DNA from 4 places in the Vibrio sp. T3Y01 genome. Region 1 is predicted to be linked to each of the others. Evidence: predicted binding sites of a transcription regulator. Region 1 holds the regulator's gene; each other region holds the start of a gene.
What was found. The regulator CRP, encoded in region 1, controls carbon source genes, mostly activating them, when cyclic AMP is high. The targets are predictions, from matches to a motif close to TGTGANNNNNNTCACA.
Positions count from the first base shown of each region.

Region 2: F0232_RS00430 (glycogen/starch/alpha-glucan phosphorylase) is a predicted target of CRP. The motif match lies at 1,310-1,325, and genes of this name have one in related genera.
Region 3: F0232_RS21250 (CTP synthase) is a predicted target of CRP. The motif match lies at 1,399-1,414, and genes of this name have one in related genera.
Region 4: F0232_RS15375 (NupC/NupG family nucleoside CNT transporter) is a predicted target of CRP. The motif match lies at 1,182-1,197, and genes of this name have one in related genera.

Region 1 is NZ_VTXJ01000033.1:16,885-19,093, forward strand. Features, by position in the region: gene F0232_RS23690 (phosphoribulokinase) at 1-583, shown strand, start outside; gene crp (cAMP-activated global transcriptional regulator CRP) at 824-1,456, shown strand; gene F0232_RS23700 (DUF1338 domain-containing protein) at 1,584-2,209, opposite strand, start outside.
Region 2 is NZ_VTXJ01000001.1:90,823-93,031, reverse strand. Features, by position in the region: gene F0232_RS00430 (glycogen/starch/alpha-glucan phosphorylase) at 1-1,130, opposite strand, end outside; gene malT (HTH-type transcriptional regulator MalT) at 1,698-2,209, shown strand, end outside.
Region 3 is NZ_VTXJ01000025.1:58,275-60,483, reverse strand. Features, by position in the region: gene F0232_RS21250 (CTP synthase) at 1-1,314, opposite strand, end outside; gene mazG (nucleoside triphosphate pyrophosphohydrolase) at 1,465-2,209, opposite strand, start outside.
Region 4 is NZ_VTXJ01000013.1:125,165-127,373, reverse strand. Features, by position in the region: gene F0232_RS15375 (NupC/NupG family nucleoside CNT transporter) at 1-1,037, opposite strand, end outside; gene F0232_RS15370 (TatD family hydrolase) at 1,242-2,054, opposite strand; gene F0232_RS15365 (DUF5363 family protein) at 2,035-2,190, opposite strand.

The DNA of each region.
Region 1 (2,209 bases):
TTACCTACATACGTTTGACGAAGCTGTCCCTTATAATCAAATGCCGGGCACCTTTACGCCATGGCAAGATATCCCTGAAAATTCAGACGTGATGTTTTACGAAGGCCTGCATGGTGGCGTGGTTGATGGCGACATCAACGTATCTCAACACGTCGATCTGCTGATCGGCATGGTCCCTATCGTAAACCTAGAGTGGATTCAAAAATTCGTTCGTGACACTCGCGATCGTGGCCACTCTCGAGAAGCGGTAATGGACTCTATTGTACGTTCAATGGATGATTACCTTAACTACATTACCCCGCAGTTTTCACGTACACATATCAACTTTCAGCGTGTTCCAACCGTAGATACATCGAACCCACTCAACGCCAAAGGGATTCCAAGTTTAGACGAAAGCTTCGTAGTTATACGTTTGCGTGGTATCAAAAACGTCGATTTCCCTTACCTTTTGGCAATGATTGATGGCTCATTTATGTCTCGTCATAACACGCTAGTTGTGCCAGGAGGCAAGATGAGTTTTGCTATGGAGCTCATTGTAAGGCCAATCCTACAACAACTCATCGAAACCGGAAAAATAGGTTAACAAAACGACGTTCTGGTTGATTACTTTTCATACCGTGATCATGTGCACAATTTTGCGTAAAAAATCGTAGCTTGGTCACGATTAAAATCAAGAAATAGTACCTGAAAAAGGATACTATTCTTAAACGAAACACAAGATAGCTTGCAGCGCTCATCGAGTGCTCTTATCCTAAGAAGTCAATTCAGGCTTAGCTAAAATACGGAAAGCGGCAAGCATACCCTGCAGAGGAAGTGAGATATTATGGTTCTAGGTAAACCTCAAACCGATCCAACATTAGAGTGGTTCCTTTCACACTGTCATATTCATAAGTACCCTTCAAAAAGTACTTTGATTCATGCTGGTGAAAAGGCAGAAACCTTGTACTACATCGTTAAAGGTTCTGTGGCAGTTCTTATCAAAGACGAAGAAGGTAAGGAAATGATTCTTTCTTACCTAAACCAAGGCGACTTCATCGGTGAGCTAGGCTTGTTCGAAGAAGACCAAGAGCGTACTGCTTGGGTTCGTGCTAAATCTCCTTGTGAAGTAGCTGAAATTTCTTTCAAGAAATTCCGTCAACTTATCCAAGTGAACCCAGACATCCTAATGCGTCTTTCAGCGCAAATGGCAAGCCGCCTACAAGTAACTAGCCAAAAGGTTGGTGACTTAGCGTTCCTTGACGTAACAGGTCGTATCGCTCAAACGCTACTAAACCTAGCGAAACAGCCAGATGCAATGACTCACCCTGACGGCATGCAAATCAAGATCACTCGTCAAGAGATTGGCCAAATCGTTGGTTGTTCTCGTGAGACAGTAGGTCGTATCTTGAAGATGCTAGAAGAGCAGAACCTAATTTCTGCACACGGTAAAACTATCGTGGTATACGGCACTCGTTAATCTCGATTAACTGAGTCAAAAATATCAAAGCCACCAAATGCGAATTTGGTGGCTTTTTTATTACCTAAAGATCTAGAGTAGATGAGAAATCGCATCTCTAGGGCAAAGCCCGTACTTGTATCTTTCTTTAACCGTTGGTGCTTTCGAAGATCTTATCCGCCGATGCCGCAACAAAACCGGTGTAAAGCTCACCATTGGCCATTGGATAGCGCTTAGCGAACTCATAGAAGCCACCAGGAATCATCTCATTGCCTTCAACAAATGCCACTGGCACTTTGTCTGCCATTGTTGATGATTGCTCTAATAACACCTCTGGAGAGCCTTTTACCTCACCACCAGATGCGTTAATCGTAAAGCCAGCATCACTTAGGTAGTCATTTACTGCTTGTACTTCATCGAACTTGTTCAGTTGATTGACACTAACCGTGAAGTGGTTAGCACCGTAACCGTGAGCGGCTAACCAAGAAGCGTATTCGCTCTCTTTTGCTAACAGTTGGAAATCAGCGAAGCTCAAGTCCCAAAGGCGGCCACCAAATAGGAATTCATGCCCCTCTAACTTACTTGCATCAACCTGCTCAACCAATTTGGCAACGATCTGCTGTAATTCACTAGAACACTCTTCTACCTTCAACTCACTGATGAACACTTTCGGTTGTTTTGGATCTGGGTGTTCGTAGTGTTTAGCCACTAGCTTCTTGCTTTCAAACAGGTAATCGCCACATGCCTTATAACCTAACTCAAGGAAAGGTTTGG
Region 2 (2,209 bases), on a different contig from region 1:
TGGATTAGCGACTCAGACCAAGTCTCTAGAGCTTCTGGAAGTAGAGTGTGGTTCGTGTATGCAAATGTGTGTGCACTGATTTCCCACGCTTCATCCCAAGATAGGCCGCGCTCATCGATAAGAATGCGCATTAGCTCTGGGATCGCGATTGTTGGGTGCGTATCGTTTAACTGGATAGTCTCTTGCTTAGGAAGATCCGCTAGAGAGAAGCCTGCTGCTTCGTGACGACGTAGGATGTCACGTACAGACGCTGCAGAGTGGAAGTACTGCTGCATTAGACGAAGCGTTTTACCCTTCTCGTGGTTATCATTCGGGTATAGAACCTTAGTGATGTTACCAGCATCGATCAGTGCGTGTTGCGCTTCGAAGTAATCACCGTTGTTGAAGCTTGCTAGTGAGAATGGTGCAATTGCCTGGCATTCCCAAAGACGCAGTGGGTAAACCGTGCTTGACTCGTAACCAACGATTGGTAGATCCCATGGCATTGCTTTTACTTCCATACCTGGAACCCAAGTACGCACTTCTTTACCGTCAATGTATTCAACTTCAACATGACCGTAAAAACCAATGTGTTGCGCAAGTTCTGGACGAGCGATTTCCCAAGGGTAGCCTTCAACGCCACGCCATGCGTCCGGTGCTTCTTTTTGACGACCGTCTTCGAAAGACTGCTTAAATAGACCGTACTCATAGTGTAGGCCGTAACCTACTGTTGGGAATTCTTGTGCTGCACAAGAGTCCATGAAACATGCTGCTAGACGACCAAGACCACCATTACCTAGTGATGGGTCACGTTCTTCTTCTAGAAGGTCCGTTAAGTTCTGGCCTAACTCTTCCATCGCATGCGTGATCTGCTCATACAGACCCATGCTAATTAGGTTGTTACCCGTTAGACGACCAATCAAGAACTCTAGCGAAAGGTAGTTTACGCTCTTCGCATTTTTGATTTTCTCGTCATTTTCAGTTTCTAACAGGTCAAATGTTGTAAGTTCGGCTAGCGCGCGACCCATTGCTAGGTACCATGCGCGGCTATCTGCGTTTTCTATAGTAGTTGCGTAGGTTGCAGATAGATGTTTCTTAACGCTTTCTTGGAACGACACTTTATCGAAAGTTTTTTGCTGAGTTGGTTTCATTTCAGAAATCTCGCTTTTAATAGTTCTAATTCATCTGTGACATATCGTGCATGGTCACTAGAAACTAAACATCCTCCCGCTAACGCGCCAAACTAGGAGTAGATGGGAGGGCGTAGGGGGCGTACCGACATAGGGTTAGTGATCTGACTCTCATGTTCTGACTTCGAACAAAAACTTGGAGTGACTAAGATCACAAGCTCCCGTTCGATAACTTAACTTCGATTGATGTGATTTTTATTTGACCTAATTACAGTCATTGTCAAATCTGAGTTTCAGATCACGAAAATAATTTCCGGGTATCATCTTTTGCATTAAATACAGTGCAAACAGAAACAAAGTCACATTATCGAACCACCACATTTTGTGAGAAAAGTCACAAATAAAGGGCGTAGAGACTCAAAAACATGCAGGAGTGCAAGGTTTCTGCGGAGGATCATAGTCGGTGTCGTTTTGCTTCACGTAATATGAGTAAAGACTTAAGTAATTAGGCTAGTGTCATTGGACAGCACTCAATGCGTGCTTAATAGATTCCAGACCATAGCCACGGAATAGGTGTAAAACTTCGACATGTGGATCCCTTCGAAACTGACTCGTCCCGGCCGCTTACACAATGCAATTCTGCGTCCTAGGGTTCTCGATCTGCTTCAGAATGCAGATTGCTATAAACTCGTACTGTTCCGCTCCCCAGCTGGATACGGCAAGACCACCATGGCTGCCCAGTGGTTGGTAGATAAACCCAACGTAGGTTGGTATAGCATCGATGATAGTGACAACGATGCATTCCGCTTTATCAACTACCTACTTCAATCACTCAATAAAGCGACGCAAAACGCCTGTCCTAATGCGCAAAAACTGGCAGAAAAAAGACAATTTTCATCGCTGCATTCTCTATTAAGCGAAGTCTTCGCCGAGATGTCTGAGTTCCATCAGGAATGTTTCCTCGTATTGGACGACTATCACTTAGTGAACAATGACGACATCCACGAAGCCATGCGCTTTTTCCTTAAGCACATGCCCGACAACCTAACGCTTGTTGTGACCAGCCGCGGCACACCTCCACTTGGAACGGCCAACCTGCG
Region 3 (2,209 bases), on a different contig from region 1:
TGTGCCGCCTAGATCAGATGTCTCTGTACGCTCTTCAACTTTACCTTCGCCGTCTACCCACTCAGTGATTAGGCCAACAACAGGGTATTTAGTTTCAGAACAGAACTCAGAAGAGTGTGCACCTTCCATTTTCGCAACATTACGAGCGTACTCGATAAGTGCTACTTGCATGCCTAGACAGATACCTAGGTATGGTACTTTGTTTTCACGTGCGTATTGAGCAGCAAGAATCTTACCTTCAACACCACGGTCACCGAAGCCACCTGGTACTAGAATTGCGTCTAGGCCTTCTAGAATTTCTACGCCACGAGACTCAACGTCTTGTGAATCTACGTATTTAATATTAACGCTTAGGCGGTTTTTCAAGCCTGCGTGTTTTAGCGCTTCATTTACTGATTTGTATGCGTCTGGTAGTTCAATGTACTTACCAACCATACCAATCGTCACTTCACCCGTTGGGTTAGCTTCTTCGTAAATTACTTGTTCCCATTCAGACAGATCTGCTTCTGGAGCTGTAATGCCGAAACGCTTACATACAAGTTCATCAGTGCCTTGAGCTTTAATAAGCTGAGGGATCTTGTAGATAGAGTCAACATCGCGCATTGAAATAACTGCATTTTCTTGCACATTACAGAACAGAGCAATTTTCTTACGCTCATTCGAAGGAATGTTGCGGTCAGAACGACAAACTAGGATGTCAGGCTGAATACCAATAGACAGTAGCTCTTTTACAGAGTGCTGAGTCGGCTTAGTTTTCACTTCGCCCGCAGCTGCTAGGTAAGGTACTAGCGTTAGGTGCATGAACATTGCGCGTTCACGGCCTAGTTCTACTGCTAGCTGACGAATCGCTTCCATGAATGGTAGAGATTCGATATCACCAACCGTACCACCAACTTCAACGATCGCGATATCGTGGCCTTCAGCGCCAGAAATAACACGCTCTTTGATAGAGTTAGTGATGTGTGGGATAACCTGAATAGTTGCACCTAGGTAATCACCGCGACGCTCTTTTGCTAGTACGTCTGAGTAAACACGACCTGCAGTGAAGTTGTTACGCTTAGTCATCTTGGTGCGAATGAATCGCTCGTAGTGACCAAGGTCAAGGTCTGTTTCAGCGCCATCTTCCGTAACGAACACTTCACCGTGCTGAGTCGGGCTCATAGTGCCTGGATCAACGTTGATGTAAGGGTCAAGCTTCATCATAGTCACTTTAAGACCACGAGCTTCTAAAATAGCCGCAAGAGATGCTGCAGCAATACCTTTACCTAGAGAGGATACAACCCCGCCAGTAACAAAAATGTAATTTGTCGTCATGTTTAACCTGAAATTGGTTGAATGAGGGAAATGGACTACTTCTGGACGGGATGAAAATATACCAGAAGCCCCTTATCGCCACAACGTGAAATCTATCACACTGCTATTTTTTATTTTTTGCTTCAAATCAATTCATGATAAAAGCTTTGGTTATCTTTTCTCCGCTACTTTTACCTCATCCCACATGGAATCAAGCTGTTGTAGTGAAAAATCGGTCAGACTTTTATCTTGTTGACGCACTTTTTCTTCCACCCCTTTAAAGCGACGTGAAAACTTCAAGTTGGCCTTATTGAGCGCCGATTCAGGGTTTTTGCCTAAATGTCGCACCAAATTCACCGTTGCAAACAGCAAATCACCCAACTCTTCTTCAACCAAATCTTCGTTTGGCGTCACTTGAAGCGCCTCTTCCAGCACCTCGTCCACTTCCTCTATTACCTTGTTGGCAACTGGGCCAATTGAGTCCCAATCGAAGCCATATTTCGCTACCTGCTTTTGAATCTTTGTAGCACGTGAAAGCGCAGGTAGAGAGTTTGGTATTGAGTCTAGAATACTTTCTTGAGTTTTGCCTGCTTGTGCCTTTTCTTTGGCTTTTTCCGCTTCCCAGTTCGCGTTAATTTCTTCGTCGCTAGCAAACTCGGCATCCGAGAACACATGAGGGTGACGGCGTGTTAACTTCTCATTGATGCCATCAACCACATCCGAAAACTCAAACAACCCCTGTTCTTTCGCCAACTGACTGTAAAAAATCACCTGAAACAGTAGATCGCCAAGCTCTTCTTGCAGATTCGACCAGTCTTTGTTGTGAATTGCATCCACCACCTCATAAGTCTCTTCGATAGTATGAGGGACAATTGTTTCAAAATTTTGTTTTAAATCCCAAGGACAGCCACCTTCT
Region 4 (2,209 bases), on a different contig from region 1:
ACAACTTGAGCGTTTTCACCAACGTATGGTACGAAGTTTAGGTATGCAACGAATTCGTTAACAACTGTCTTCTGACCAATGAAAGAACCAGCAATAGTTGCTTCTTCCCATGGAACACCAATGATGAATGCTAGCGGTGCGAAGATCCAACCTAGAAGAAGTTCTAGAGTTAGGTTTTCCATACCGAACCAACCACCGATGCCACCTAGGATACCGTTGATTAGAGCAATTAGACCGATGAATGCTAGTAGCATTGCACCAACGTTAAGAGCTAGTTGTAGACCAACTGACGCGCCGCCTGCTGCTGCGTCGATAACGTTAGCTGGCTTATCGTCGCCGCCGTCGATGTCGTCAGCGATGTTATCGTCTGGCGTATCTGTTTCAGGCTTGATGATTTTAGCGAATAATAGACCACCAGGTGCTGCCATGAATGACGCTGCAACTAGGTACTCTAGAGGAACACCCATAGATGCGTAACCCGCTAGTACACCACCAGCTACAGATGCTAGACCACCACACATTACTGCGAATAGTTCAGAGTTAGTCATCTTAGGAACAAATGGGCGAACAACTAGAGGTGCTTCTGTTTGACCAACGAAGATGTTTGCTGCTGCAGACATTGACTCGGCGCGAGAAGTACCTAGAGCTTTCTGAAGGCCACCACCAAGAACTTTGATTACTAGCTGCATTACACCAATGTAGTAAAGTACAGAGATAAGTGCAGAGAAGAAGATCAGTGTTGGTAGAACTTGGAAAGCAAAGATGAAACCGATACCGTCAACAGAGAAGTTAACTAGGCTGCCGAATAGGAAACCAGTACCGTCTTTACCGTAGTCGATTACGTTTGCTACACCAGCAGAGAAACCTGCAAGCAAATCACGACCCCAAGGGATGTAAAGTACGAATGCACCAAGTGCGAATTGGATAGCGAATGCGCCACCCACTGTTCTGATATTAATAGCTTTGCGGTTGTCAGATAGTAGTACTGCGATTGCAATCAGTACAACCATGCCGACTAGGCTCATAAACAGGCTCATAGTTTATGACTTCCTTATTAGTTATTTATTGGCGTGTTACAAAATGGGGCTATAAAGCGGGGGCAATTATACTCATGCGACCACTAATAAAGTAATGCCGCCCTCACACTTTCGTAGAAGATTCATGTACCATTCACACACAAATGTGACTCAAATCACAATGGAGATGCAATTTACGCAAACGATAAACAAAAACATTAGATTTTATTCACATATACCGAATGCGCGATGGCTATTTTGCCAAATTTGCGTTGCAATCGATTGCCTTGACTCTTTTCTAAGCAAAAAAAGTTCATTTGATATCGTAACTAAATGTTTGGAATGATTAACATTTCCTTGGTTTCCATAGGTTGGCATATCCGGAGCATCGGTCTCTAACACCAAGCTCTCAAGCGGTAATTTAGCGATGGTTGTGCGTGTTTTTTGCGCTCTTGGGTAAGTTATCGTTCCACCGACACCAATATAGAAACCAAGCTTGATCCACACCAAAGCTTGCTGTTCACTTCCTGAAAAACCGTGAATTACCCCACCTAAAGTAAACTTGTGCTGCTTTATTAATTGAATAAGACGGTTGTAAGACTTCCTTTCATGGATAATCAGAGGCAAATTAAACGCCTTGGCAAGCTCCATTTGTTGGATGAAAAAGCGCTCTTGTTTCTCCTGTTCCACATCCACAAAAAAGTCCAGCCCACACTCACCAATGGCTACACACTGGCGTGTTTTTGAAGCGAGTAATTGATTAAGTTCCTCAAATTGCGCCGCATCCGCTTGCTCTAAAAAGTAAGGATGGAAGCCTAATGCGTAGTAAACATTGGGGTGAGATTGTGCGATCTTTTCAAGCTTATGCCAGTTGTTTTGACCTATAGAAGGGATGAGTAACTTCTCAACTTGAGCCTGTTTTGCCTCTTTGATATACCCATCAACGCTCTGCTCATGGGAAAAACCTTGCTCAAACGCCTCAAAGTCCGCGTGGCAATGGGTATCAAATAGCGGAAAATCACTTGTTTGCTGTGTCATCTTTTCCACTCTCAACTTGCTGCCCTTGAGGATCTCGACGATAAGGAACACAACTACGCTTGTTTTCAGGTGTCAATCCAAGCTCTTCACACCACTTATCGTATTTCCTACCCCAAGCTTTTATCCAACCCAACATATTTACCTCAAGCTTATTG